DNA from 4 places in the Pantoea sp. CFCC18177 genome. Region 4 is predicted to be linked to each of the others. Evidence: predicted binding sites of a transcription regulator. Region 4 holds the regulator's gene; each other region holds the start of a gene.

Region 1 (7,429 bases), on a different contig from region 4:
TCACCAACTGCGCGCCGACCAGCAGCGGCCAGAAGAACTCCCATACGGAGACATCAAAGCTACTCGGCGTTTTCTGTAGCACTACGTCGTCGGCTTGCAGCGGGTAGCAATCCTGCATCCACAACAGGCGATTGACGATGGCCTCATGCCCCACCAGTACGCCTTTTGGACGGCCCGTTGAACCGGAGGTGTAGATGATGTAAGCCCCATCCTGCGGTGTCGGCGCACTGGCAGGTTGCGGAGCATCCGTGTGGGCGTAGAGCGCATCAAAATGCAGCTGGTTAACCGTGGCGATGGCCTGGAAACGTGCGCTGAGTTCCGCTGAGGTGATCAAGGTTTTCGGTGCGGCGTCTTCCAGCATCAGCTGTAAACGTTCGTCAGGATAGCCGGTATCAAGTGGCAGATAGGCCGCACCCAGCGAAACAATTGCCTGAAGCGCCAATGAAAGCTGCACCGAACGCGGCAGTGCCACCGCCACGATATCGCCGCGCTGTACACCGGCGGCACGCAGATCGTCTGCCAGCGCGAACAGTTGCTGCTGCATTTCGCGGTAGCTAAGTTGATGCACGGCATCCGCCAACGCCGGTGCATCCGGCGTGCGCTCAACCTGTTGTGCCAGCAACGAAGCCAGGGTTTCTGCGGGGACAGGATGTGCCGTCTGGTTGATGCCAGCAATTTGCGCATGTTCTTCGACGGTCAGCAGATCAAGTTCACCCAACGGGCGCTGCGGTTGCTCGGCAAGCTGCTTCAGCAGCAGGTCAAAGCGGCTGGTATGACGGTGCAGCGTGGATTCGCTGTAACGTTGCGCATTGGCCAGCAGCTCCAGCGTCAGTTCACCCTGTTCACTGATATAGATAGCGATCTCCAGATCGCGTACCGGGCCAGAGGCCAACTGATGCGTTATCCCCTCAACGCCGGCAAAATCGAGTTGGTAATCAAACATCTTGAGGTTGATCACTGGGCCGTACAGCGGATCGCCATCGCCCAATCGGCCGAGGTCACGCTGTACCTGTTCGGCATCATAGCGCTGGTGGCGGCGCATTTTCTTCACTTCACCCGCCAGCTGCGCTGCCAGCGCAGAGATCGGTTGAGTGGGATCGTAGTGCACCGCCATCGGCAGCACATTGATCACCGGGCCCGTAGCGCACAGTGCGGCAGAACCAATGCGTCGCATAAAGATGAAGCCGGCGGCGAAGTCGTTCTGACCACTGAGTCGCGCGAGCCACAGCGCAACCAGGGCAAAGGCTAAATCAGCGGCGCTGGATTGCGGATGCTGGTTGATCAAGGTCTGAAACGTGGCGCGATCGAGCGTGACGCTATGACGCAGGATATCGGTGGTGGCGCTTTGCCCGGCCAGTGGTAACGGCGACAGGGAAGCGGGTGAGGGCAGTGCGGCCCCTTTTTCCCGCCAGAAATCGCGGTCACGCGTGAAGGATGAGGATTCCTGATAGCGCTGATACTCTTCCACCACTTCGCTAAACGGAATAAACGGGGTGGGTTCGGCATCCTGTTGCTGAACGGCGGCGCTGTAGAGGTTGGCAATGCGGCGCGTGATGGCGGTAAAGCTGAAACCATCCACCACCAAATGATGGTAGCGCTGATACCAGAACCAGTGCTGATCGCCAATGCGATAAAGGCAGTGATGCCACAGTTTAGCCCCGCTCAACACGCGTAAATCACCGTTCATATCTTCACGCATTAATGCGCGGGCTTTGGCGGCAGCATCGGCTTCATCGCGCAAATCCACAATCTGCGGTGCGCTGAACGTTTGCGGCTGTGCCCATTGCAGTGCTTCCCCCTCGACTTCACCAAACGCCATGTTGAGCGTATCGGCTTCCTGCATGCCTGCCACGATGGCTTGTGCTAACAAGGCGCTGTTAATCGCACCCTGTAATTCAACAAAGTGCGCCACGGCATAGGCGTTGTGGTGTTGGGTCAGCTGATCGGCAATCCAGATGCCGGGCTGTGCCGCCACCAGCGGCAGAGTGTGTTGGTCAGTCATGGTTTTGTTCATCAGAGATTCAGACATCGTTGCTCCGGTTTGCGTCCTAAGTGAGGAAATTTAAGTCGGATTGCGCCACAGAGCTTGCAGACCGTCGAGCAGCCCACCGCGCCAACATAGCGCGTCGTGACCACCCTCAACCGGTTGGTAATTCACCTGGTAACCGGCAGCAGTAAGTTGTTGTTCTAATTGTTGATTGGCTTGCAGAATCAGGCCTTCTCGTTTGCCGGCTTCCAGCCAGAAACGCAGCGGGTATTGAGGCGCTAAGCCGCCATCTAATGCCTGTAACAGCCAGCCGTGCGGATTGCCACGTTCCGGCCACCAGAACGACCCGGAGAGGCTCAGCGCGTTGCCGAAAGTCTCCGGGAAATGCAGGGCGGCGAAAACCGATGCCAGCCCACCGAAGCTTTGTCCGGCCACCAGCGTGCTGTCTGCCTGCTGGCGATACGGCGCCCATGCCGCGACCTGTGGCAGTAACTCCTGCTGCATGGCCTGCCAGAATTGCGGGTTGCAGGGCAATTCCCGGCTGCGGTGTTCGCGGTCAATGATGTCGATAAACAGATAGACCGCGGCGGGCAATTTGCCGCTGTCTGTGAGCTGCTGCAGCGGGCCAGCAATCGGCATTTGGTTGGCCCAGAATTGCCCATCCAGCAGGATCGCCAGCGGGCGTTGTGCGGGCTCTGACGCGCCGGTTGTGTAAATCCAGACCTTACGGCTGTTGCCTAACAGTGCGCTATCCCACTGATATTGCTGCAGAGATATCTCAGGCGCGCTGCCATCGTCCACCGATTGCCAGATTTGCTGATTGGGTGCCTGCGGCAAGTGCAGCGGAGAAACGCCCATTCCGCGTCCACCCGCCCAGCCACGCAGTTTATTCAGCGGATCGGCCTTCGCCGTGGGGAATTTTTCCCGCCACCAGTTGCGCAGGTTGTACATGTCGGCTTCGCCGGAGAAATCCGTGGCATGCTCATCGGGCATCAGGCAGTAGCTGCCGCGCCAGTTTGCTGGAAGGGTGGTTTGCCAGTACCACACATCCGTGTCTGTCACGCGTACCAGTGATTGCGGTGGTCGCTTTTGGTGATGATCGGTCACGCCGGTGATGTTGATCCACACGCGCTGGGTCCCCGATGCTTTTTCACTGCCTTGCGGGTCGCGCCAGAAGAAGGTCACCAGACAGGTGCCATCCGGTTGTGGCTCGATACGTGGAATACCTTGAGATTGTTGCTCCTGCCACCAGGCTTCGCTACCGGTTACATCATTTCGCCAGGTCATAGGGGCTGCCAGTTACTGTGTAGGGGAAGATTTACATAAGATTAATAATTAATACTATTGATAACTATTTGCATTTGCAATAGGGTGTTTCCGCTCAAAAAGAGCACGCGCGTTCCGCCTGGCTCTTTCCTTCCTGGAAGGTTATGCCACGGATAGCACTGCCAGGACTGGAACTCGGCGCGATTAGGACAGGGATATTCTCACCGGCTCGCCAGCCAAGCATCCAACGATGTTGCTACTGGCCATCCAGGAATGAAAAAAATGACGCGTTACTCAAAACTATCATTAGCTATTTTGATTGAACTGGGGCTCAGCGCCTCACTGCTCTCCGGCAGCGCCTGGGCAGCAGACACTTCCAGCAAGACGACCAGCAGCCAATCTACCGCCGACGCCGAATCCATGAACGGCGGCACCTTAATGGTGACGGCCCAGCAGCAAAACCTGCAGGCACCCGGCGTGTCGACCATCACCGCCGATGAAATTAAAAAGCATCCCCCGGCGCGTGATGTTTCAGAAATCATTCGTACCATGCCAGGCGTGAACCTCACCGGTAACTCCACCAGCGGCCAGCGCGGTAACAATCGTCAGATTGATATTCGCGGCATGGGCCCGGAAAACACCCTGATTATGGTGGATGGCATGCCGATCACCAGCCGCAACTCGGTGCGTTTAGGCTGGCGTGGCGAGCGTGATACGCGCGGTGACACCAACTGGGTGCCACCGGAGATGATCGACCACATTGACGTGATTCGCGGTCCGGCTGCGGTGCGCTACGGTAACGGCGCTGCGGGTGGCGTGGTGAATATCATCACCAAAAAAAATAACGACCAGCAGTGGCACGGTTCCTGGAATACCTACCTCAATGCGCCGGAACATAAATCGGAAGGGTCAACCAAGCGCACTAACTTCAGCCTTGAAGGGCCGCTGGGTGACGATGTTAACTTCCGTCTGTACGGTGGCTTAGCCAAAACTCAGGCCGATGCCTACGACATCAACGAAGGCCACGCTGCCGATCGTACCGGTTCGTATGCGGGTAGCTATCCATCGGGCCGTGAAGGGTCGGTGAACAAAGATATCAACGCCTTGCTGAGCTGGACGTTTGCTCCGATGCAAACCCTGGAGCTGCAAGCGGGTTATAGCCGTCAGGGCAACCTGTACGCGGGCGATACCCAAAACACCAACACCAGCGCGCTGGTGAAGAGCCTGTACGGCGATGAAACCAACCGCCTGTATCGTCAGAATATCTCGTTGAAATGGACGGGTGCGTGGGATAACGGTGTCAGCACCAATACCTATGCGCGTTACGAGAAAACCCGTAACACCCGCATTAACGAAGGTCTGGCGGGCGGCACCGAGGGCATCTTCTCTAACGATGGTTTCAATACCATTCAGTTAGACGACATCTTGCTGCACAGTGAAGTCAGCATTCCATTCGAGTGGTTGATTAATCAGACTGCCACGCTGGGTACCGAATGGAACCAGCAAAGCATGAAAGATCCTTCTTCCACTACCCAGGCGGCGAGCTATGGCTCCGTGCCGGGCGTGTCGAATACCGGCCGTAGCCCATATTCGCAGGCGGAAATCTTCTCGCTGTTTGCAGAAGACAACATGGAGCTGACCGACAGCACTATGCTGACGCCAAGCCTGCGCTTCGATCATCACTCGATCGTCGGCAATAACTGGAGCCCGTCTCTGAACCTGTCGCAAGGTTTAGGTGATGACTTCACGCTGAAGATGGGTGCTGGCCTGGCGTACAAAGCGCCAAGCTTGTACCAGACCAACCCGAACTACCTGCTATACAGCAACGGTCAGGGTTGTGCAGCCAGTACCGGTGCCTGTTATTTGCAGGGTAACCCAGACCTGAAAGCCGAAAACAGTTTCAACAAAGAAATTGGGCTGGAGTGGAAACACGAAGGTTATCAAGCCGGTCTGACCTGGTTCCGTAACGATTACCGCAACAAGATTGAAGCGGGTTACGCGCCAGTGGGTAAAGCCTCGAACGGCACCACGGATATCTACAAATGGGAAAACGTGCCGAAAGCGGTGGTCGAAGGGCTGGAAGGTACCGTTAACGTGCCGTTCTCTGATAGCGTGATGTGGAATAACAACTTCACCTACATGCTACAGAGTAAAAACAAGGAAACCGGCGATCGTCTGTCGGTGATCCCGGAATACACCCTGAACTCGACGCTGAGCTGGCAAGCCACGCAGGATCTGTCGCTGCAAACCACCCTGACCTGGTACGGTACGCAGACGCCGAAGCAGTATGACTACAAAGGTCAACCGGTGACGGGCAGTGCAACCGATAAAGTCGCGCCTTACTCGATCATCGGCTTGAGCGGCACTTACGATATCAACAAGTACGCCAGCGTAACCTTGGGTATCGACAACCTGTTTGATAAGCGTCACTTCCGCGAAGGTAATGCGCAAACCACCGGTAACGCCACCACAGGCGCTTACCTGTACGGTGCGGGTGCCAATACCTACAACGAATCAGGCCGTACCTATTACGTCGGCCTGAATACCCACTTCTAAAGCAGTTGATGCGGTAAATAGCAGCGGGCAATCAGCCCGCTGCTGTCTTGACGATTCACCAACTCCAGTCTGCCACGGTGCATCTGCACGATACGCAACACGATATTCAGGCCCAGGCCGCTGCCGCCATAGCGCTGGTCGCGACGACGAAATGCCTGCGTCAACTCTTCCGCCGCATCGGCATCAATACCCGGCCCCTGATCCCAGACTTCGATAATCACCTGCTGCTTGTCTTGCTGCATTTTCACCTTAACCTCGCTGCCCTCCGGGCTGTAGCGCGAAGCGTTTTCCAGCAAATTACGCAACATCAGGCGCAGCAACACGGCTTCTCCCTGCTGCGGAATATCTTTGCCTTGCGGCCAGAGCAGAGTTTGCTGACGCTGCTCATACAGCTCGGCCATTTCGGGTTGCAGCGGCTGCATAATGTCTTTTTGCCACTGCAACTGCTGATAGTGGCCACTGGCCAGCGCCTGTCCGGCGCGTGACAGCATCAGCAACTGTTCAACGGTGTGCATCAGTTGGTCGATGCGCTCAATCAGCATGTCACTTTGTGGCACCTTCTGCTGATGCAACAACTCCAGATGGAGGCGTAAACCCGCCAGGGGCGTGCGCAGTTCATGTGCGGCATCGGCGGTAAACAGCCGCTCCTGCTGGAGCGTGTGATCCAGCCGTGAGAACAGCTGATTGATCGATGAGGTCACCGCAACGATCTCATCCATCTCGGAATAGATGGGCAGCGGCGTGAGATTATCGGCAGATCGATGGGCGAGACTGTCCTGCAGCAAACGCAGCGGGCGAATAATCCAGTTGATGGCCCAGAACGAGAGCAGCAGCGTCAGCGCAATCATCACCAGCGAGGGCAACAGCAGCGAGGCAATGGCTTCGCGGATTTCGTTCTCGACGCGGTCGTTACGCGCCTGCGCTGAGAGGGTTTCATTCACCAGGAAGCTGATTTGTTCACGGCTCTCATGCCACAACCAGATGGCGCTCATCACCTGGCAGGTGAGGAGAATCAGCGCCAGCATAATCAGTAACCGCTGACGCATGCTATTCATTCGCGCACTTCCAGACGGTAACCCACGCCGCGTACGGTTTTAATACGATCTTTCCCGAGTTTGCGACGTAAATTGTGAATGTGAACTTCCAGAGTGTTGGATCCGGGATCGTCATTCCAGCTGTAAAGATCCTGTTGCAGTGTTTCACGATGCACGTTTTGACCCACGCGCATCAATAAACGGGTCAGCAGCGCGAACTCTTTTGGCGTGATCTCCAGAGGACGTTCTTCCAGCAGCACTTGTTGTGAACTGAGGTTCAGAGTGAGATCCCCCTGTTGCAGCAGGTTGTCACTGTGCCCCTGGAAGCGACGAATCAGCGCACGTACGCGCGCCTGCAACTCCACCAGGGCAAAAGGTTTCACCAGGTAATCATCGGCACCGGCATCCAGGCCATCAACCCGATCTTCTAGCGCGTCGCGGGCGGTGAGGATCAGCACCGGTACATTGATGCCTTCGCGCCGCCATTGCCGCAGCAGTGTGGCACCATCGCGATCCGGCAAACCCAGATCCAACACGATCAGGCTGTACTGGCCACTGCGGAGAAACGCGTTGCTTTCTGCCGCCG
Region 2 (7,429 bases), on a different contig from region 4:
GCCACCCGCCCAGTAGGCTAATCGAATGTGCGGATAGGTTAAGCGGCGACCGTTGTAGTCAAAGGGTTTGCCGGGATTGAGTAACATATCCGAGATTCGCGCCACCGGGATCAGACGATCAATGCCGTTTTTGCCCTGTGGCAACGCCGGGAAACTCACCAGATTATGGTGTTTGCCGTAATGCCCCAGCGCACCCAATGCATAGGTATAGCCGCCGCCGGGTAATCCTGGCTGACCGAGCGCCGCCGCCAGCACCAAACCGAGCCACACCGGTTGCTCACCGTGCTCAGCACGCTGTAGGGCATGCGCGACCGTCACCAATACGCGTTTGCCGTGCAGTTGGCGGGCAAAATCGCGAATAAAAGCAGCGTTGGCACCACAGATATCAGCGGCCCAGGCCGCGTCACGCACCGTGCCATCCTCTTCGCCACGAATGTAGGCAACCATGGCTGGCCAACCCACCGTATAGCGACTGAGAAACGCTTCATCGGTGAGTTTTTCTTCAATCAAGACTGATAACACACCGAGGATAAAAGCGGCATCGGTGCCGGGACGGAGCGCCAGCCACTCCCCCTGCGCTTCATCAGGCAGATCGCTTTTCAGCGGGCTAACGGAGATGAAACGCGTGCCGCGCTTTGCTGCCTGGTGCATAAAACCGCGTTCGGTGTGTTCGCTTAATCCGCCGCTCGCCACCTGCGAGTTTTTCAGCGCCAGGCCACCAAATGCCAGTACGATTTCACTGTGCTGGGCAATCTCTTCCCAGCTGACGCCGCGCCGGGCGATTTCGGTCATGTCGCCGACAATGTGCGGTAGCAGCACGGACGCAGAACCGGAACTGTAGCTGTTCACCGACCGGACATAGCCACCAAGAGTGGTGTTCAGAAAACGGTGCACCTGACTTTGCGCATGGTGAAAACGCCCAGCGCTGGACCAGCCATATGAGCCACCAAAGATCCCTTCAGGACCATAGCTGTCTCCCACACGTTTCAACTCGCGCGCCACCAACTCGTAAGCCTGCTCCCAACTCACCGCCACATATTCATCATTGCCACGGCGTTGGTCCGGGCCGGGGCCGTTTTCCAGCCAACCACGACGAACCATTGGTCGGGAAACACGAGCCGGGTGGTTAAGCGCGGTGCGGAAGTTTTGTAGCAGTGGGCTCGGGTCCGGATCGCCTTTGAAGGGTTCGATGGTGAGCTGATCGCCCGATTGCTGGGCATGGAAAGCACCCCAGTGGGCGCTGTGCATTACCGGTTTTTGCGTCATCACTGTTCCTGGCTGTCAAAAATGAAAAACGGTGCTTAAAGCACCGTTGCAATAAAGTTTCTTACACGCCCGTTTTCCGGGTCGTCGAGGACTTGCTGAGTCGGCCCAGCTGCGACTATTTTGCCGTCTTCCATAAACACAATGTTGTCGGCGACCTCGCGGGCGAAGCCGATTTCGTGCGTCACAATCACCATGGTGATGCCAGAGTGCGCCAGCTGTTTGATCACTTGTAGCACTTCACCCACTAGTTCCGGGTCAAGTGCTGAAGTGGGCTCATCAAACAGCATCACGCCGGGGTCCATCGCCAGCGCGCGGGCAATGGCGACACGCTGTTGCTGACCACCTGACAGGTTTTGCGGCCACTCCTCTTCACGCCCCGCCAGTCCCACCTGCTTCAGCAACGAGATGGCTTTGCTGGTGGCTTGTTGGCGGTTCTGCTTTTTCACTCGCATCGGCGCATCAACGATGTTCTGCAACACCGTACGATGCGGGAACAGATTGAATTGCTGAAACACCATGCCGATCTCAGCGCGCTGGCGGGCAATCTCGCTGCTGCTTAATTCGTGCAGCGCCTGGCCTTTCTGCTTATAGCCAATGATTTCGCCGCCGATACGAATGGTGCCGCCATCCAGTTTTTCCAGATGGTTGATGCAGCGCAGCAGCGTGGATTTACCCGAACCCGAAGGCCCGAGGATCACGGTTACAGAACCGGCAGGAATATCGAGGTTCACTTCATCAAGAATGGTGACACCCGAGAAGCGTTTAGTGACTTTACGTAAGGCGATCGCTTCAGCCATTGCTCACGCTCCTTTCAACTTTCTGCGCAGTCAGTCCCGGCAATGACTTAAAGAAGCTGCGCTTTTCACGACGCGTCACACCACGACCAAAATAGCGTTCCACATAGAACTGACCAATGGACAGCACTGATGTCATCAACAGATACCACAGCGTCGCCACCAGCAGCAGCGGGATAACTTCATAAGTACGCTGGTAAATGATCTGCGCCGAGAACAGCACATCCTGCAGTGAAATCACCGAGACCACGGCAGTGGTTTTCAACTGACCAATAATTTCATTACCGGCTGGCGGCATGATGGCACGCATCGCCTGTGGCAATACCGTGTGGCGGAAAATCTGCGCCGGACGGTAGCCCAACGCGCGCGCCGCTTCCAACTGACCGTTGCCCACACTTTGGATACCGGCACGCACAATTTCAGCCGCGTAAGCGGACTGATGCATAACCAGTGCGATAACCGCTGCACTAAATGGACTCACCAGCGCGTTGGATTGGGTGCTCCAGATCTCCCCTAATCCCGGAATCGACAGGGCGATGGTGGGATAGAGCGCGGCGATGTTGTACCACAGGAACAGCTGCACCAGCATCGGCACACCCCGGAAGAACCAGGTGTAAAACCAGCTCACGCCTACCAGAACCGGGTTGGAGGAGAGGCGCATCAGCGCCAGCACCGTACCAAACGCAAAGCCCAGCACCACCGAAATAGCGGTGAGCTGCAGCGTCATCAACACGCCTTGCAGAATGGATTCGCCGGTAAAGTTTTCCGCAATCACGCCCCATTCGAAGCGTGGGTTGTTAATCATTGAATGCGCCATTGCCACGACGCACAACAGCACCACCAGCGCACTCAGCCAGCGTCCGTAGTAGCGTTTGCCGACGATCTTCAGATCGTCGGTGTGGTCACGTACATCACTCATTGAAAGATTTCCTGATTACGTTTAGCGACTTTCACCGCACCAAAACCGATGCCCCAGTTGTCGAGGATCTTCTGGTAGCTGCCATCTTTGATCAGTGAGTTAAGTGCGGCCTGAACCGCAGGCTCAAGTGGAGAGTCTTTCGGGAAAGCGACGGAAACCGGATAATCGCTTACGGCCACTTCGCCGCTCAGTTCCAGTGGTTTGATCACTTTTGCCTGCCACAGCAAGCCTTCATAAGGACCCAGGAACATCGGTACACGGCCACTGACTACCGCCTGAACACCGGCTGGACGATCCGGGAACAACGCGACTTTGATCGGCTGTTTACCTACCGCCACACAGGCTTTGCTGGCTTCATCCAGGCGGATAGCCTGCATGGTACCTGAACCAGCGCCTACTTCTTTGCCACACACATCATCAAAGGATGTAAACGGTGTCACTTTGTCGGCTTTACGCGAAATAAATGCCAGTTTGCTGGCATCGTAATAACCCACAAAATCGATGATTTTGGCACGTGCAGTGGTGGCATTGATGTTGGATAACGCGACATCGTAGCGGCCGGTTTTCAGGCCAGGAATGATGTTGTCGAAACCGCCGGTATCACGCCACTGGACCTGAATCCCTAAGCGTTCACCCACGGCGTTCATGATATCGATTTCACGACCCGCCAGCGTTTTGTTGTCTTCTTTATAGAAGGTCGTTGGCGGTGTATTAGGGTTGGTTCCTGCTACGATATAACCGCGCTTTAGCACATCCTCAGGCACCAGGCTTTTCAGCGCAGGATCGGCCTGAACATGGATTGAGCTGTCAGTCGGGACGGATTGATCGGCGGCAAACGCGGTGTGTGCACTCAATGCGAGTGCCAGCAAGGTGATACCTTTAGCGAGTTTCACTGGAACCTTTCTCCTGATGTATTCAATGTTTCCCGGCAGGGAAAAGGCGTTGAGGTAGCGATGTATTTTTCTCCCCTCTCGCCTCACGGCGGAACGGAATTTTCATCCTCTTAACGTCCCGCAGCCATTCTCAGTAAGATAGGCAGCGATCACAAATGCGAAAAACGGATATCTATTGCCATATTTCGGGAATAGCGCCTGGCAGCTTCTCGGATGGGGATAAAGGCACCAGTCCCGGCGCGGGGTGAGCAGAAATATTCAGATTTTGCCAAGAGGATCAATAGCCTGCTTTTGCTGTGGCTATTGATCATTTAATTCTTAGCAAGTCACTTTTGTTCTAAGCGTTTGCGGATAGGTTCAAACTCTTTGGTGGCATGACGTGGCACCGTATCCGGCAAATTGTTCTCAGCGGCTTGCCAGTATTGCCAGGGCACTTTCTTATTCCCCAGTTCGTAATCCATGCCGTCCCAACTGTCTTCCCGGAAGCTGTAAAACGCCCAGTGTGCCTGATGTTTATCCAGCACGCTGAGTACATCCTCCAGATACGTTGTGCAACCGGGCAATGTGCGAACACAACCCAACTCCGCCAGCACCAACTGATGATTCGCCACGCCGTGCGCTTTCGCCCAGTTAAATGGCTGAGTTAAATATTCCGCGACCCGCTTTGCATCCCAATATTGCAATGAACCGGCATAGGGCACTTTACCCGGATAGGGCCAGGGTGTGTGCCGTTTGGCATTTGGCGCGCTGGTCGCCGCATAGGGTTCATACATATGCACACTGTAGAGAACACGCTTATCTGTTAATGGTTGGGGCCAATAGCTAAAGGCATCGGCTGCCGCGTACCAGCCACTATCGACCATAACGGGGGTTTGCTGATCGACTTCACGGATGGCCGCGATAACACGTCGATAGAAATCGGGCAAATCGCGCGCGCTACCCTGATGCTGTTGATACCAGCTTTGCATGGTTGACGCTGAGGCATGTTCAGCCAGTCCACCCATTTTTTCCGGAGCGGGTTCATTAATGATGTTGTAGGCAGCTATCGCCGGATGATCTTTTAATACTGTCGCGAGATCGCGCCAGTAGTCCGCACTCTGCTGCCAAAACTGCTTATCCTGCCAAAGGCGGTCATCAAACTGCCCTCCATTATTCTGCGCCCAGCGCATGCCGGGCAGCGATAGCGGTGTGATCACCACCTTCAGCCCTGCTGCCTGCGCTTCATCGAGTACCCTTTTAAGCGTTGCGACGTCTTCTGCTACTAATCCCTGATAGCTGTCTGCGCTACCGAGCAGGAAATCGCGTTGCTGGGTCGGCCATTTGTCCCAGGATAATCGCACCCAGGAAGCACCGTAGTGATGCAGTGCTTTGAAGTAGTCATTGTTCGGGGGCAGTCGATTAAAGCTGTTACCGCCATGTTGTGGTTGCAGCCAAAAATCCATCTTTTCTGCAGCATTTGCGTGGGAAATGCCCAGGATAATGAGGATGGTGAATGTAAAGCTTTGTATGATCTGGCGCACACTTTCTCCTTAATTATCGGTCGTCCAGCGCATCAATTTACGGTGCGATACTGAAACTAAACTAAAAACCCGATAATTTCCGTGCGTTACCACCATTCTTCATCACTCTGAAATGTAAAGAATTTCATGACACTTTTATGAATAACGCTTTTCCCTTATTCAGAGATATCTTCCACTTTTATTCTCTTTACGAATCTTCACGCTTCACAAGCAAAATGGACCAATCATGGAGAAATAAAGGAGAGCGCCTGACGCTAGATATACAATGATAAGCATTCTCATTATCATGCGCATTTGCTTACAAACGTTAATGCTTCAGGGAGAAGATTTAAGTGAATGTAACTGTGTATTGCAGAAAGCGTCCGATTGCACTGTTTTTGGCGGGTTTACTCACCTCACCTGCTTTTGCCGCAGAACCCACGGAAAAACTGGCTGACGATGAATCGATGATCGTCACGGCTGAGCAGGAGCTGAAACAGCAGCCTGGCGTCTCCACCATTACCGCTGAAGATATTAAGAAGAACCCTCCGGTTAATGACCTTTCTGACATCATCCGCAAAATGCCTGGCGTCAACCTGACGGGTAACGGTGCCAGCGGCAGTCGTGGTAACAACCGTCAGATCGATATTCGTGGTATGGGCCCAGAAAATACCCTGGTGATGATTGATGGCGTGCCAGTGAGCTCACGCAACTCGGTACGTTACAGCTGGCGTGGCGAACGCGATTCCCGTGGCGATACCAACTGGGTGCCCGCGGAGATGGTAGAACGCATTGAGGTGATTCGTGGCCCAGCTGCCGCGCGTTACGGTTCAGGTGCCGCAGGTGGTGTGGTGAATATCATCACTAAACGTCCAACCAATGACTGGCACGGCTCGCTGTCACTGTTCACCAATCAGCCAGAAAACAGCAAAGAGGGTGACACCCGCCGCGCGAACTTCGACTTAAGTGGTCCGTTGGCCGGTGAAGCATTGACCATGCGCCTGTACGGCAACCTTAACCGTACTGACGCGGATGCCTTTGACATCAACACGGCTGAAAACGGTTCTTATGCTGCTGGTCGTGAGGGCGTGCGTAACAAAGACATTAACGGTGTGCTGTCATGGAAAATCACGCCAACGCAGATCGTCGATTTCTCCTACGGTTACAGCCGTCAGGGCAATATTTATGCGGGTGATACGCAAAACAGCAACAGCAATGCCAGCACCGACGGATTGGTCGAAGCGCTTTACGGCCAGGAAACCAACCGCTTGTACCGCCAGAGCTATGGCGTTGTGCACAATGGAATCTGGGATTGGGGCACGTCTAAACTCAATTTCAATTACGAGAAAACCAACAATACGCGTCTGAAAGAAGGGACTGCGGGCCGTACTGAAGGGATGATCAATACCGATGAGTACGCCACCAGCCGTTTGGAGAGCTATCGTGCCGGCGGTGAGATTAACTTCCCACTCCAACTGCTGGTCGATCAAACCGTGACCCTCGGCGCAGAATGGAACCGCGATGAGTTAAACGATCCGGCTTCGATGTTAACGCAAACTGCGACAGGCGTGACGCTGCCGGGTAGTTCTGGCGATCCTTCGCAACGCAGTAGTAAAAACGATGCCACTATCAGTTCGCTGTTCTTTGAAGACAATATAGCCGCAACAGACAGTACTGAAGTCATTCCGGGCCTGCGTTTCGATTATCACGATCAGTTCGGTGCTAACTGGAGCCCGAGCCTTAACATTTCTCAAGGGTTAGGGGATAACTTCACGCTGAAAGCCGGTATTGCACGCGTGTTTAAAGCGCCAAACTTGTATCAATCAACCCCGGGATATCTGCTCTCCACTCGCGGTAACGGCTGTCCGATTGGGCTGACGCAATGTTATTTGCTGGGTAATGGCGATCTTGACCCTGAAACCAGCGTCAACAAAGAGATTGGCCTGGAGTTCAGTCATGAGGGGTATGTAGCCGGTATTACCTACTTCCGTAACGATTATAAAAACAAAATCGTTGCCGGTACCGATCCTGTCTATTCCGCTGCGGGCTACAACGTAC
Region 3 (7,429 bases), on a different contig from region 4:
ACTTTGTTACCTGCACCGACCAACACCGAAGAGGATGCTGGTCCGTATTTCACCATGGGCATGTGCTACGCCTCCGATCCTGACACCCATGAATCCGATATCACCATTCATCGCCTGTGCATTCAAAGCCGTGACGAACTCTCAATGTGGTTAACGCCTGGCCGCCACATTGATGCTTTCCGTGAAAAAGCCGAGCAGGCCGGTAAGCCATTGCCAATCTCCATCAGTATCGGTGTCGATCCCGCAATTGAGATCGCCGCCTGCTTTGAACCGCCCACCACGCCTCTTGGCTTCAACGAACTCAGTATTGCCGGTGCGCTGCGCGGTTATCCGGTTCAACTGGCCCCTTGCGTTAGCATCAACGAAAAAGCCATTGCTCATGCGGAGATCGTGATTGAAGGTGAGCTGCTGCCAAACGTGCGTGTACGGGAGGATCAGAACACCAATACCGGCAAAGCGATGCCGGAATTTCCGGGCTATACCGGCGAAGCCAAAGCCGAGTTACCAGTGATCAAAGTGAAAGCCGTGACCCACCGTAAACACCCGATCCTGCAAACCACGCTGGGCCCCAGTGGTGAACACGTCAGCATGGCGGGTATTCCAACTGAAGCCAGCATTCTCGATATGCTGGATCGTGCAATGCCTGGCAGGGTGTTGAACGTCAATGCGCACACTTCCGGCGGTGGCAAGCTGTTGGCGGTGATCCAGTTCAAAAAGTCATCGGCGGTGGATGAAGGGCGTCAGCGTCAGGCAGCCCTGATCGCTTTTGCCGCTTTCTCTGAACTCAAGCATGTGATCCTGGTGGATGACGATGTGGATGTGTTCGACACCGACGACATTCTGTGGGCAATGCAAACTCGCTATCAAGGCGATGTCGATACCCTCACCATTCCCGGTGTGCGCTGCCATCCGCTCGATCCTTCCCAGGTGCCGGAATACAGTGCCAGCATCAGCCAGCAGGGCGTGACCTGCAAAACCATCTTTGACTGCACCGTGCCGTGGCATATGAAAGCGCATTTCGAACGTTCGAAGTTCAAAGAAGTCGATGTGAAACGTTTTCTACCCGATTTTGAGTAAGTGAGGTGGCAGTGAGCAGAAGGCGGATTATCGTCGGCATCAGCGGCGCGTCAGGGTTTCAGTACGGCATGAAGGCGTTGCATCTGCTGCGCGACCAAGATGTCGAGGTGCATCTGGTGGTGACCAAGGGGGCAGAAGTGACACGCTCAATGGAAACCCACTGGCAACGGCAGGATGTGGTGGATTTAGCCGATGAGGTTCACAGCATCAGCAACCTGGGGGCTTCTATCTCCAGCGGATCTTTCAAGACTCTCGGGATGTTGATTGCGCCCTGCTCAATGAACTCGTTGGCCTCGATTGCTCATGGGCTGACCAGTAATCTACTGACGCGTGCAGCTGATGTGATTCTCAAAGAACGGCGTCGGTTGGTACTGATGGTGCGTGAAACGCCGCTCAATCTGGCACACATCCGCAATATGCAAGCGGTGACCGAGATGGGCGGCATTATCTACCCTCCGGTTCCCGCCTTCTATCAGCAGCCGCAGTCGGTGGATGAGATGGTGCATCACAGTGTGGCGCGCGCCCTTGATCTGTTCGATCTCGACGTGGGCAATCTCAAACGCTGGGGTGAAAATAACAACGATAAGTAAGGAGAAAATTATGGTAGTGGGACCCTTTGTCAACGGCAGTGCCGTGCTGATTGGCGGGCTGGTGGGCGCTTTTCTCGGCACCAAAGTGCCTGAAAGGCTGCGCGTCGCGTTGCCAATGACCTTCGGCCTGTCGTCGATGGGCCTCGGAATTGTGCTGATCGGTAAGATCCACAGTATGCCTGCGGTGATCCTGGCGCTGATCCTCGGAGCCGCCATCGGTGAACTGGTTTATCTGGAGGAGAAGATTGGCCGTTTGGGAAATCTGGCGAAAGGGCTGGTGAGTCGCTTTTAAAGCCAGCCTGCCGAAGGCGGCCTGAGCGGTGAAGCGTTCACCGAGAAGTATGTGGCGATCATGGTGCTGTTCTGTGCCAGTGGTACCGGCATTATTGGTGCCATGACCGAAGGCATGACGCACGATGCCAACATCCTGCTGGTGAAATCGATCATGGATATCTTCACGGCGGCGATTTTTGCCACGCTGCTGGGGTATGCGGTGGCGGTTATTGCTGTGCCACAGTTGCTGGTACAACTGGTGCTGGCTTCCGCCGCGGTGCTGATTATGCCACACACCACGGCACCGATGATGAGCGACTTCACGGCGGCTGGCGGGTTTGTGATGCTGGCAGCGGGTTTTCGTATCGCGGGGATTAAATCCTTCCCGGTGGCCAACATGTTACCGGCGTTGGTGCTGGTGATGCCGGTGAGTCATTTGTGGAGCAGCTATATCCACTAAGCTTGCGTTCAGCGCGGTTGGATCGATTTTGGCCATGTTAAAATAAGCGCGAATAAGGCGTGGAGGCACCATGGATCTGAAACGATTGCACTATTTTTGCACGATAGCGGAACAGGGCTCGATCAGTAAAGCCGCGAAGCTATTGAATATCGCACAACCGCCGTTGGGAAAACGTTTGCAGGAGCTGGAAGAGGAGATCGGTTCTCCCTTATTCACCCGCACATCGCGCGCCATGGTGCTGACTGAGGCGGGCAGTTTTCTCTATCGTCGTGCCTGCGATATTCTCAGCCAGGTCAACAGTTTGCAGCGACAGACAGTGACCATCGCCACACGTAAACAGCGCCGCGTTACCATCGGTATCTCCTACCTTTATCTGCGCTACTTCACGCCGATCCTGATGGATTATTACCAAAACCGCCCCGACTGGGACATCAACGTCGTGGTGTCTGATTCCAGTCATCTGGAAGCAATGCTGATCGATCACAGTGTGGATATCGCTCTGATGCAGATACCTCAAGACCGTCAACCCTGGTTTGTACGCGAGTTGCAACCCATCGATACCATTACCGTGGTTTCAGCACATTACAGCGCTATGCTGGCGGGAAAAACCCTCAATTTCGCCGATCTCAGCGGTATCCCACTGATTCTCTTGCACCGCATTGGCGGTGAAGGCACTTATGAGATGCTGCGTAATAAGCTGTTCAGCAGCCTCAGTCAGGTCAATATCAGCATCAAGGTGTCGGAACCTCGGCTAGTGCTGGAGATGATGGAGCAGGGTTTTGAAGGAGCGGCGTTTATGCCACGCTCAGAGTTTGTGCCCAGCCAGCAAGGTAAATACATGGTATGCCCGCTGGCGGAATCATTCGCTATCTATCATCCTGCGATTGTGACGCTGAGTACTGCGCAGGATCGTCTGTTATGGCCGCAGAAACATGAGGCCGAGGGTTAATTAGCTGCGGTCGCCATTAATGGCGACACCTACAAATGTGTGCTGCGGAATGTAGTGTGCGCATTTATGCGCACCTCGATTAGCCAGGCTTCTTCTTATCCACATGTCCCAGCTCGCGGTCGGGCCAGCAGAAATCGCGCACGCGCTGCTTCAGCGCCGCCGCATCCGGGAATCCGCCTTCCTGCTTACGCTCCCAAATCACCTGACCATCGATACTGATTTCAAACACACCACCAGTACCCGGTTTTAACGTCACTGCGCTTAAGTCTTCAGCAAAAGTATGTAACAACTCCTGCGCCATCCACGCCGATCGCAGCAGCCAGTTGCACTGAGTGCAGTAGTAAATGGTCACAGCCGGTTTTTGCGACATAACATGCCTCTTCTTAATTATTGATTATAAACAAGTTAACAAATTGTGCGGTCTAAGATACATCTTAGTGTAAAGTTTATTGATAATGATTACCAATTGCATTACATTCCTGACGAAATTATTTATTACATAAAATAAGTCCACACATTTTACGGTTTTTTAACGCATATCGCGTTTTTTTGGCGGCAATCCAGTGAGCGAATACTAACAATTAACCAGGTATTTCGCGCATGTCTTCACTCTTTCAGGGAATGACCCAGCAACGTCTGTTTAAAGTTGCCATTTTGTCTTCCGCTATACACGCCGCTTGCAGCTATGCCGCCAGCGACAACACGACACTTGCCCTATCTTCTGATAAAACCACGGCTGCTGAACCCGTTATGACGGTAACTGCGCCGAAACTGGAAAAACAGGCCGGAAGCAAAAGCACCATTACCGCCGCTGATATGCAGCGCGATGGTGGCAACGATTTCGGTACTATCATGCGTTACGAACCGGGCGTCACCGCAACCGGTGCGAGCGGCGGATCTTCAGCGGGTAAAAGCGGCTTCGACCGCGCGGGTTACACTGGCTATAACATCCGTGGTCTGGAGAGCAACCGTGTCGATATCAACGTCGATGGGGTTTCGCTGCCGGATGCCACAGGACGTAGCTATGTCAGCCGCGCCGGTTTAGATACCTTTGGCATTGGCCGTGACTACATCGATCCTTACATGTTTGGTCGCGTGGATATCGATAAAGGCGCCACCTCCGTTGACCAGGCGAATACCGCTATCGGCGGCGCAGTGTCATTCCGTAACAAGACACCAGATGACTACCTGCGCCCAGGCAAAGAAACCTACTTTGGTTATCAGAGTGATTTCGACTCTTCCAACCGTAGCTGGCATAACGGCATCACAGCGGCAGCGGGCGATCAGGAGCTGCGCGGCATCTTTGTTTACAGCCGCCGCGATGGTCAGGAAACGCAGAATAACGATGCCAGCCGTGGCGCTTATCCCGCCAACTGGCACTCTGACGCACTGCTGGGCAGCGTGGTGTGGGAGCCAAATGACGCGCACAAAATTACCGGTACCGCAGACTTCTACCACAAAACCAATCACACCCATTACGACAGCTGGGATACCTCCGGCAATACCGTTTATGGCACCGCGCAGCAGCAGAGCGATACCCGTCGCTTTGGCTTGAGCCTGGCGGACGAATACACACCGTATAACGATTTCATCGACAGCCTGAATACGCGTATCTATTGGCAGCACACCGAAGCGCATGACAACACTTACATGCCTTCCAGCGCGTCAGCCTATGAAACGGTTTATTCGGACTACAATACCGACAGCTATGGCTTCGAAACGCGTCTGGCGAAAACCCTGGGCCGCCATGAAATCAGTGCGGGCCTGAATGGTCGTCTGGAAGATACCGAACGTCCATTCCGTCAATCGCCAACGCCAAGTACTTTCAGTGTGATCATGCAGCCAGAAGCGGACAGCCGCAGCTACACGCTGGGCGGTTTCGTGCAGGATAAGATCAACTTTGATCTGGATAGCCACAATCTGTCGGTGATCCCTGGCGTGCGCGTTGCGTACCAGAATACCAAACCGCAGAACCTCAGCAGCCTGACCACCGGCAGTACCGTACTGACCGAATCAGAAGTGGAAACGCTGTACGGCTCGGGCAACAGTGATACTCAGGTATTGCCGTCACTGGCATTCCAGTACGAGCTGACGCCAAACCTGATGACCTACCTGCAATACAAGCGTGGCGCGCAGTTCCCGAACGCCAGCCAGCTGTATGGTTCATGGAACCTTGGTTCCAGCTACGCGGGCAGCCAGCAGTACGCGCTGATCGGTAATCCGGATCTGAAAACTGAAACCAGTAACAACTTCGAATGGGGCCTGAAAGGGCAGCCGACTGAAGGCGTGGTAATGAACACGGCGGTTTACTATAACGCCTATAAAAACTTCATTGCATACAACCGTTACATGCGTTCGAGCAACCCGGAGAAATTCACCAACGTTCCGAGCAACATCTACACCACTTATCAGGCAGAGAACCGCGATAAAGCCTATATCTATGGTGCAGAGCTGAGTGGAAAAGTGAACTTCGGTACCTGGTTCGAGGAAGTGCAGGGCCTGAGCGCGCGCTTCGCCTTTAGCTATAACGAAGGTAAATCGAAGTCCAGCTACCTCGGCGACCGCTATGTCGATCTGGAAAGCGTACCACCAATGAAAGCGGTACTGGGTCTGGGTTGGGATGCACCACAGAATGAATACGGTGCAGCAGTTACCGCGACCTTCGTGAAAGGTAAAAAAGCCACCGCGACCAATCGCCAGAGCTATACCAACACCGGAACTGCACTGACGGATTCCACCACCGATTACGAACGTGTGCCAGGCTACGGCATGGTTGATCTGACGGCGTACTGGCAGGTGATGAAGAACGTCAAGCTGAGCGGTGGCGTGTACAACCTGACAGATCGCAAATATTGGGATTACCTGAGCAGCCGCGAAATGACCAGCGATACTGCGCAAGATCGTAATGATATCGCGCTGGCAACTCAGCCAGGCCGCACCTTCCAGCTCGGTGTGAACGTCGACTTCTAATCACTTTTTCGCCCTGCGTTCGCGCAGGGCCTTTTCATGGAGCAAGAGCAATGAACCCACGTTACGATCACTACCTCGCACTGAAAGGCGAACATCCGAAAAAGTATGCCCGCGATCTGGCGGCATTAATGGGCATTGGCGAAGCGCAGCTGTGTGAAGCGCGCGTCGGCCAGGATGCACAAGCGTTAAAAGCGGATTTCCCGGCGTTGCTGAAAGCGCTGGAAGCTGTTGGCGAAACCAAAAGCATCACCCGCAACGAATATGCGGTGCATGAGCAGGTAGGGAAATATGAAAACCTGCATCTCGGCGAACATGCCGGGCTGATTCTTAACCCGCGCGCGCTGGATCAACGTCTGTTCCCGGCACAATGGCACAGCGCTTTCTTCCTTCGTGAGCAGACCGCGCGCGGTGAGCGTCAAAGCATTCAGATCTTTGACCGCCACGCCGATGCGGTGCTGAAAATCTACACCACGGATAACACCAACATGGCGGCATGGGATGCGTTGATCGCCGAATTCAGCGTCGAAGCGGCTGCGCCACTTGATCCGCAACCTGCGGCTGCGCCGGAATATAGCCACGCTATTGATGCCGGAAAAGTGGAAGCTGAATGGCGCGCCATTACCGATGTGCATCAGTTCTTTGGCTTACTGAAGCGTCACAATATTTCTCGCCAGCAGGCGTTCCACGCGGTGCCTGACGATCTGGCGCGCCAGGTGAGTAATGATTCACTGGCCCAGTTGCTGGATCAGGCGCAGCAGGATGGTAACGAAATCATGATCTTTATCGGCAATCGCGGTTGCACGCAGATCTTCACCGGTGCGGTGGAGAAGCTGATGCCGATGGACAACTGGGTCAACATCTTCAACCCAACTTTCACCCTGCATCTGATGGCGGATCACATTGCCGAAAGCTGGGTCACGCGCAAACCAAGCGGTGATGGCTTCGTCACCAGCCTCGAACTCTTCGCTGCTGACGGCACGCAGATCGCACAGCTGTATGGTCAGCGTAGCGAAGGCACACCTGAGCAGGCGCGCTGGCGTGAGCAGGTCACGGCATTAGGAGCAACGGCATGAAACGTTTGACGCTGTTACTGCTGGGCGCGCTGGCACT
Region 4 (7,429 bases):
CAAGACGATAGAGCGTTGACAGTACCAGCATAAAGCGATTAACCGCCTTATTCTGCTCAGCATACTCATCGGAAAGCAGCAGTTCACGCACGGCACGCACGCGATCCTGAGGACGCGCGTCGTTACGCGCAGGCTGCGCTTCCTTGACTGTCGCACTGGCGGCAGGTGCGGCGGGCGCACTCTGGCCTGCAGTGAACTTCAGCATGCGGCGCAAAATATCGGAGGCGCTTTCACCAATGTGCTGCGTGTGGCTGGCAATATAACGGTAGAGTTCTTCGTCAACTTCAATCGTTTTCATCTTATTCCGTACAATTCTGGCAAATGACAGAACCACGCATTGTTGCAACGGCCTTAGCAAAATCCAGTCGTGCAAAATGTGAGCGGGCTCTAACATAAGGATTATAAAGTTAAATCCGTAGCAGCCGATAGCGCTGGCATCGTTTCAGGGCAAAAGTCGGAATATGCCCTAATGCCTGGCCGGCTGGCTCCTGGACAGGTGAATCCATGATAACCTATGCCAAGGTCACAACCGTAAGAACTTTAGCCATGATTTTGAACGCCCGTCTGCAAACTGAACAATCTTCGCCTGATGCCACACCGATTCTGTTAATTCATGGCCTTTTTGGCAGCCTCGATAACCTGGGTGTACTGGCACGCGGAGTGCGCGATGCACGCCCAACGCTGCAAGTTGATGTGCGTAACCATGGGTTATCCGAACGCAGCGAGATCATGAATTATGCCGCGATGGCGCAAGACATCGTTGACACACTGGATGCTCACCAGATTGAACGTGCCAGCGTGATTGGCCATTCGATGGGCGGAAAGATCGCCATGGCATTGAGTGCCGTGGCACCGGAACGCATCGAGAAGATGGTGTTGATCGATATCGCCCCGGTTGATTACCAAACGCGCCGTCACGATGAAATCTTTGCCGCGATTCGTGCCGTGACCGCCGCAGGCGTGACGCGTCGGAGTGAAGCCGCAGAAGTGATGCGCCAGTACATCAACGAAGAGGGAGTCATTCAGTTCATCCTGAAATCGTTTGCCGAGGGGGAATGGCGCTTTAATGTCCCTGTCCTGTGGGATAACTACACCACGATTTCTGGTTGGGAAGCCATCCCTGCCTGGCCCCACCCGGCACTGTTTATTCGTGGTGGTGATTCGCCTTATCTGGACAATCAGCATCGCGATGCGCTGCTGCGTCAGTTCCCGCAGGCCCATGCACATGTGATCAGCGGTGCCGGTCACTGGGTGCACGCGGAAAAACCTGATGCGGTTTTGCGCGCGGTTCGTCGCTTTTTTAACCTGTAAAAGCAAAAGCTTGCTGTTAGCGGTTTAGGGTTGGCGTCACGGATGGCGCTGGAGTATGATGTCGCGCTAAAAATTTGCCGCGGATGATTTTTTCGCCGCGGTCGGGCCGATAATGTATAAATCGCGCAGCGCCTTTCCGCCGTTCGCGCCCACTCAGTTTCACAAATCATGGCAAAAGAACAGACAGACCGTACCACGCTCGATCTTTTTGCAGACGAGCGGCGTCCCGGTCGACCAAAAACCAGTCTGCTGACGCGTGACGAACAGTTACGTATCAACAAACGTAACCAGCTCAAGCGCGATAAAGTGCGTGGGCTGCGTCGTGTTGAGCTAAAGATGTCCAGCGAAGCTGTTGACGCACTTAACACCTTGGCCGATCAACAAAACATCAGTCGCAGCGAATTGATTGAACAAATGCTGCTGGCGCAACTCAAACTGTCTTAGCGTGTGCAGACCGCACACAGGAACACAAAGTTAAGGCTTTACACGTTCCGCGCTTTTCACTGGTCTGCTATCATTCGCTTAAATGTGCAGTCAACTGACTTACTTTCACAATCAGGATTTAAGAGGTTATCTAACCCATGGCAATCGTAGGCATTTTCTTCGGCAGCGATACCGGCAACACTGAAAACATTGCAAAAATGATCCAGAAACAACTGGGTAAAGATGTCGCCGAAGTGCATGACATTGCCAAGAGCACCAAAGAAGATCTCGCAGCGTTCGATATCCTGCTGCTGGGCATTCCGACCTGGTATTACGGCGAAGCACAGTGTGACTGGGATGATTTCTTCCCAACCCTGGAAGAGATTGATTTCAATGGCAAACTGGTTGCGCTGTTTGGTTGTGGTGACCAGGAAGATTATGCTGAGTACTTCTGCGACGCAATGGGCACCATTCGTGACATTATTGAACCAAACGGTGCCGTTATTGTTGGGCACTGGCCAACGGAAGGTTATCACTTCGAAGCTTCGAAGGGCCTGGCAGACGACAAACACTTCCTGGGTCTGGCGATTGACGAAGACCGTCAGCCTGAACTGACCAACGAACGTGTTGATGCATGGGTTAAGCAGATTTTCGATGAGCTGCAACTAAAAGAGATCATCGAAGCCTGATCCCCTTCCCTACCCGATGTGAGCGGTGTCTCACATCGGAACAAAGGAATCTCCTATGAAAATAATAGCGACGGTTTTTTAACTTTTCCCCGCAAATCTGTAGAATACCCGCAATGGTCATCCGCTTATTCCTCGCTCTTTAGAATGAGGCTGAGTGAAATGGAAACCCAAACCACTACGTTTCTCAATGGCATAAGCGATGTTTATCCTTACAGCTTTTGTTGATTTTACGCGACGCCTTGGTTTTCATTTCACTGCTTGGGTTCTATAATGAGACGCAAATGAGAATATGCGTGACCTAAACATTCAAGGCCTTTGAGCCGTAAGTGACTCGCAAAGTAACAGGACAATATCCGCATGACTGACAACAACTCCGCATTGAAGAAGGCTGGCCTGAAAGTCACTCTCCCAAGATTGAAAATTTTGGAAGTGCTTCAGGGACCAGGACCAGAGTCCCACCATGTCAGTGCGGAAGATTTGTACAAGCGCCTGATTGATATGGGCGAAGAGATTGGTCTGGCAACGGTATATCGCGTTCTTAACCAGTTTGATGACGCAGGTATCGTCACCCGTCATAACTTCGAAGGCGGTAAATCCGTATTCGAACTTACCCAGCAACATCACCACGATCATTTGATCTGCCTGGATTGTGGCAAAGTGATTGAATTTAGCGACGAATCAATTGAAACGCGTCAGCGTGAAATTGCGACTCGCCATGGCATTAAACTCAGCAACCACAGCCTGTACCTTTATGGTCACTGTGCGCTGGGAGACTGCCGCGAAGACGACACGCTCCACGACAAGTAATGACGTGTGCTATGCAATATAAAAAAACCGGTGCTCGTCACCGGTTTTTTTATGCCTGCAATCAGGCAACAAAGGTTTCGTGGAGATAGCGCCAGCGTGGAATGGTGGTGCTGCAGTCCAACACCGCCAGCGAAATGCGGGTCTGGTTAGTCCCGTTCATCATCTGTAATTCACGATACTGAATGGTAATCTCATTGCTTTGCTGAGAAATGATGGCATGTTCGCTGGTGGCGATTCGCATCCCCTCACGCTGACCGTGCAACTGACGAAACAGTGTTTCAGTCGCGTTCAGGTCCAGTTCTTTGCCATGTGGTGTGACCATTTTGAATTCTGGATGAAAGTGCGACAGAAGCAGTTCCATGCTGTCATCGCTGCCCTCTGCTTGATTGAAAATACGTTCAATCAGCTGATGCAAAACCACCACACTGTGTTTAGCTTCCAACGCGAGACTTGTCATTTTTTTTCCTTTGATAACCCGCAGAGCCCTGTCTGAGAGCGGATAGCCTACCTGAAAAAAAGTTTTTGACACTCGCTAATGGGTTAATTTTACTAAAGTCAGAATTGTCGCAATAACAGCCAACAAGCAGATTTCACGGCCCGCAGCATAAATGGTTGCAGGAGGTGAATTACAGGCAATAAAAAAGGGCGATTGCTCGCCCTTAGATGATCATATTGTGCTATACCCGTCATACTTCAAGCCGCAGGTGCGTTGGCTGCCTTCATTCACCCCAGTCACATACTGGTGTATGCTCCCGGGGATTCGTTCAGTTGCCGCCTTCCTGCAACGCGAATTATTTTGGGTATATCGCAAACATGATTACTCGCCGATTTTGGCAAAGGTATCACGTAGCCCGACAGTGCGGTTGAACACCAGTTTACCCGGCTGCGAATAGACGCTATCCGCACAGAAATAGCCTTCACGTTCAAACTGATACGGCGCAGTTACCGAAGCAGTACGCAAACCAGACTCGACAAAGCCCTGTTTGATTTCCAGTGAATTCGGGTTAATGGTGGTCAGGAAGTCCTCTGCCGCTGCCGGATTTGGCACGCTGAACAGACGATCATAAAGACGGAACTCAGCAGGCAGCGCGTGAATCGCTGACACCCAATGAATCACCCCTTTCACCTTGCGACCATCTGCAGGATCTTTGCTCAGCGTGTCGACATCACAGGTTGCATAGATGCAGGTGATGTTACCCTCTTCATCTTTTGCCACACGCTCAGCGCGGATCACATAAGCATTACGCAGACGCACTTCTTTACCCAGCACCAGACGCTTGTACTGCTTGTTGGCTTCTTCGCGGAAGTCAGCACGATCGATCCACACTTCGCGGCTGAACGACACTTCGCGGGTTCCCATCTCCGGCTTATTCGGATGATTAGGCATAGTCAGCGTTTCTTCATGGCCTGCTGGCAGATTCTCGATCACCACTTTCAGTGGATCAAGAACCGCCATGGCACGTGGTGCGTTCTCATTGAGATCGTCACGAATGCAAGATTCCAGCGAGGCCATCTCAACGATGTTGTCCTGCTTGGTGACACCGATACGACGACAGAATTCGCGAATGGACGCAGCGCTGTAGCCACGGCGGCGCAGACCTGAAACGGTCAGCATGCGTGGGTCATCCCAGCCTTCAACCACTTTCTCGGTAACCAGTTGCGTCAGCTTACGCTTCGACATCACCGCATATTCCAGATTCAGGCGCGAGAATTCGTACTGACGCGGATGCTGAGGAATGGTGATGTTGTCCAGTACCCAGTCGTACAAACGACGGTTGTCCTGGAACTCCAGGGTGCAGAGCGAGTGCGTAATGCCTTCGATGGCATCAGAGATGCAGTGAGTAAAGTCGTACATCGGGTAGATGCACCACTTATCACCGGTCTGGTGGTGGTCGGCAAACTTAATGCGATACAACACCGGATCGCGCATCACGATAAAGCTGGACGCCATGTCGATTTTTGCGCGCAGGCAAGCTTTACCCTCTTCGAAGCCGCCATCACGCATTTTCTGGAACAGCGCTAAGTTCTCTTCCACGCTGCGATCGCGATACGGGCTGTTTTTACCCGGTGCGGTCAGCGTGCCGCGGTATTCACGGATCTCATCCGCTGACAGTTCGTCAACGTAAGCCAGACCTTTATTGATCAGCTCAACCGCGTAGTTAAACAATTGGTCAAAGTAGTCTGAGGAGTAACGAATGTCTCCGCTCCAGTCAAAGCCCAGCCATTGCACATCACGCTTGATGGATTCAACGAACTCCAGGTCCTCTTTAACCGGGTTAGTGTCGTCAAAACGCAGGTTGCACTGTCCTTGATAATCTTGCGCGATACCAAAGTTCAGGCAGATAGATTTCGCATGGCCAATATGCAGGTAACCATTGGGCTCAGGCGGGAAACGGGTATGCACACTGCTGTGCTTACCGCTCGCCAAATCTTCGTCGATAATCTGACGAATAAAGTTCGTTGGGCGGGCTTCAGCCTCACTCATCTCAAAATCCTCAAAACAATAGCGGGTGATTTGTACCACGAAGTAACGGAGTATGATCCACAAAGCGCAGGAGGGAAACAACCGTTTGTTGGTCGTTTTAAAACAAAAAAGGCAGGAATTGCTTCCTGCCTTCTGGCTAAATCACAAGGACTTAGTTTTTCACTTCATACAATGGCGTTACGCCCGCGACAACAGAACCGCTTGCCAGCAGATTCAGACCGGCGAAATCATCGCTGTTGCTCACGACTACCGGACTGATCATTGAGCGTGCATTGGCGTTGAGGAAGTCCAGATCCATTTCCAGAATCGGCTGACCCGCCGTCACCGTTGCGCCCTCCTCCACCAAACGTGTGAAGCCTTTGCCTTCCAGCGCGACGGTATCCAGACCCATGTGCACCACGATTTCGACACCATTCGCTGCTTCCAGACAGAAGGCGTGGTTAGTATTGAAGATTTTCACCACGGTACCGGCAATCGGTGCCACGACAGTTTTATCGGTTGGCTTGATGGCCAGGCCGTCACCCACGGCTTTGCTGGCGAAGGCTTCATCTGGCACTGCATCCAGCGCAACGATTTCACCACTTACCGGCGCAACCAGCGTGGCAATCACGGCTTTCTCGCTATTAAGCACCGCCTGAGGTTTAGCCGCAACCGGAGCTGCTGCTGCAGCAGGCGCCGCAGTGGCCGCTACCGGGCCTTTACTCAGCACGGTTTTCATCGCGCTGGCGATGCTTTCTGCCTGCGTACCGACAATCACCTGCACACTCTGTTTGTTCAGACGAATCACACCGGAAGCGCCCAGACGTTTCGCTACACCTTCATTGACCTGTGCTGAATCTTTCACGTTCAGACGCAGACGGGTGATGCAGGCATCGATGTTGGTCAGGTTTTCAGAACCGCCAACGGCAGCAATATAGCGACGCGCCAGTGATTCGGTTTGGCTCTCGCCGCTACCGCTGTGATCAACGTTCACATCGTAGCCATCGGTTTCATCGCCCGCAGAGAGTTCACGGCCTGGCGTCATCAGATTGAATTTCTGGATAGTGAAGCGGAACACCACATAATAGATGGCGAAGAACACCAGACCTTGTGGGATCAGCATCCACCAGTTAACCGCCAGCGGATTTCGGGTGGAGAGCACCATATCCACCAGCCCGGCACTGAAGCCGAAGCCGGCGATCCAATGCATACTTGCCGCGATAAACACGGAAATACCGGTCAACACCGCATGGATGACATACAGCACCGGTGCCACGAACATGAAGGAGAATTCCAGCGGTTCAGTGATACCGGTGAAGAAGGCAGCAAAAGCCGCCGCCAGCATGATACCGCCGACTTTGGCGCGGTTTTCTGGACGCGCACAGTGGTAGATCGCCAGCGCAGCGCCCGGCAGACCAAACATCATAATCGGGAAGAAGCCTGCCTGATAACGACCGGTGATTCCTGGGATACCGGTACCATTGGCAATAGATTGCGCACCACCGAGGAACTTAGGAATGTCGTTAATACCGGCCACGTCAAACCAGAACACCGAGTTCAGGGCGTGGTGCAGACCCACCGGAATCAGCAAGCGGTTAAAGAAGGCGTACACGCCCGCACCGACAGAACCCAGTTTCTGGATGTGTTCACCGAAGTTCACCAGTCCACCAAAGATGATCGGCCAGACATACATCAGAATGAAGGCGACGACGATCATCAGGAAGGAGACCAGAAT

What was found. The regulator Fur, encoded in region 4, represses iron uptake genes when iron is present. The targets are predictions, from matches to a motif close to ATAATAATGAGAACNACTATCAA.
Region 1: the regulator Fur is predicted to act here: its motif matches at 3,326-3,348, upstream of fes (enterochelin esterase).
Region 2: the regulator Fur is predicted to act here: its motif matches at 5,658-5,680, upstream of ACPUC8_RS05720 (TonB-dependent siderophore receptor).
Region 3: the regulator Fur is predicted to act here: its motif matches at 3,799-3,821, upstream of ACPUC8_RS13650 (TonB-dependent hemoglobin/transferrin/lactoferrin family receptor).

The regions. Positions count from the first base shown of each region.
Region 1 covers NZ_JBNBPL010000007.1:104,960-112,388, forward strand. Annotated here, with positions in the region: gene ACPUC8_RS09425 (enterobactin synthase subunit F) at 1-2,029, opposite strand, end outside; gene fes (enterochelin esterase) at 2,063-3,274, opposite strand; gene ACPUC8_RS09435 (TonB-dependent siderophore receptor) at 3,536-5,809, shown strand; gene pmrB (two-component system sensor histidine kinase PmrB) at 5,806-6,864, opposite strand; gene pmrA (two-component system response regulator PmrA) at 6,861-7,429, opposite strand, start outside.
Region 2 covers NZ_JBNBPL010000004.1:29,769-37,197, forward strand. Annotated here, with positions in the region: gene ACPUC8_RS05695 (molybdopterin-dependent oxidoreductase) at 1-1,266, opposite strand, end outside; gene ACPUC8_RS05700 (amino acid ABC transporter ATP-binding protein) at 1,302-2,063, opposite strand; gene ACPUC8_RS05705 (amino acid ABC transporter permease) at 2,056-2,979, opposite strand; gene ACPUC8_RS05710 (ABC transporter substrate-binding protein) at 2,976-3,872, opposite strand; gene ACPUC8_RS05715 (glycoside hydrolase family 5 protein) at 4,199-5,392, opposite strand; gene ACPUC8_RS05720 (TonB-dependent siderophore receptor) at 5,737-7,429, shown strand, end outside.
Region 3 covers NZ_JBNBPL010000011.1:144,517-151,945, reverse strand. Annotated here, with positions in the region: gene ACPUC8_RS13675 (UbiD family decarboxylase) at 1-1,077, shown strand, start outside; gene ACPUC8_RS13670 (UbiX family flavin prenyltransferase) at 1,089-1,667, shown strand; partial or broken gene ACPUC8_RS13665 (DUF554 domain-containing protein) at 1,678-2,400, shown strand; gene ACPUC8_RS13660 (LysR family transcriptional regulator) at 2,471-3,349, shown strand; gene ACPUC8_RS13655 (Rdx family protein) at 3,429-3,719, opposite strand; gene ACPUC8_RS13650 (TonB-dependent hemoglobin/transferrin/lactoferrin family receptor) at 3,950-6,319, shown strand; gene ACPUC8_RS13645 (hemin-degrading factor) at 6,370-7,392, shown strand; gene ACPUC8_RS13640 (heme/hemin ABC transporter substrate-binding protein) at 7,389-7,429, shown strand, end outside.
Region 4 covers NZ_JBNBPL010000010.1:57,079-64,507, forward strand. Annotated here, with positions in the region: gene seqA (replication initiation negative regulator SeqA) at 1-298, opposite strand, end outside; gene ybfF (esterase) at 547-1,311, shown strand; gene ybfE (LexA regulated protein) at 1,480-1,755, shown strand; gene fldA (flavodoxin FldA) at 1,893-2,423, shown strand; gene fur (ferric iron uptake transcriptional regulator) at 2,781-3,230, shown strand; gene ACPUC8_RS12535 (hypothetical protein) at 3,292-3,687, opposite strand; gene glnS (glutamine--tRNA ligase) at 4,048-5,715, opposite strand; gene nagE (N-acetylglucosamine-specific PTS transporter subunit IIBC) at 5,867-7,429, opposite strand, start outside.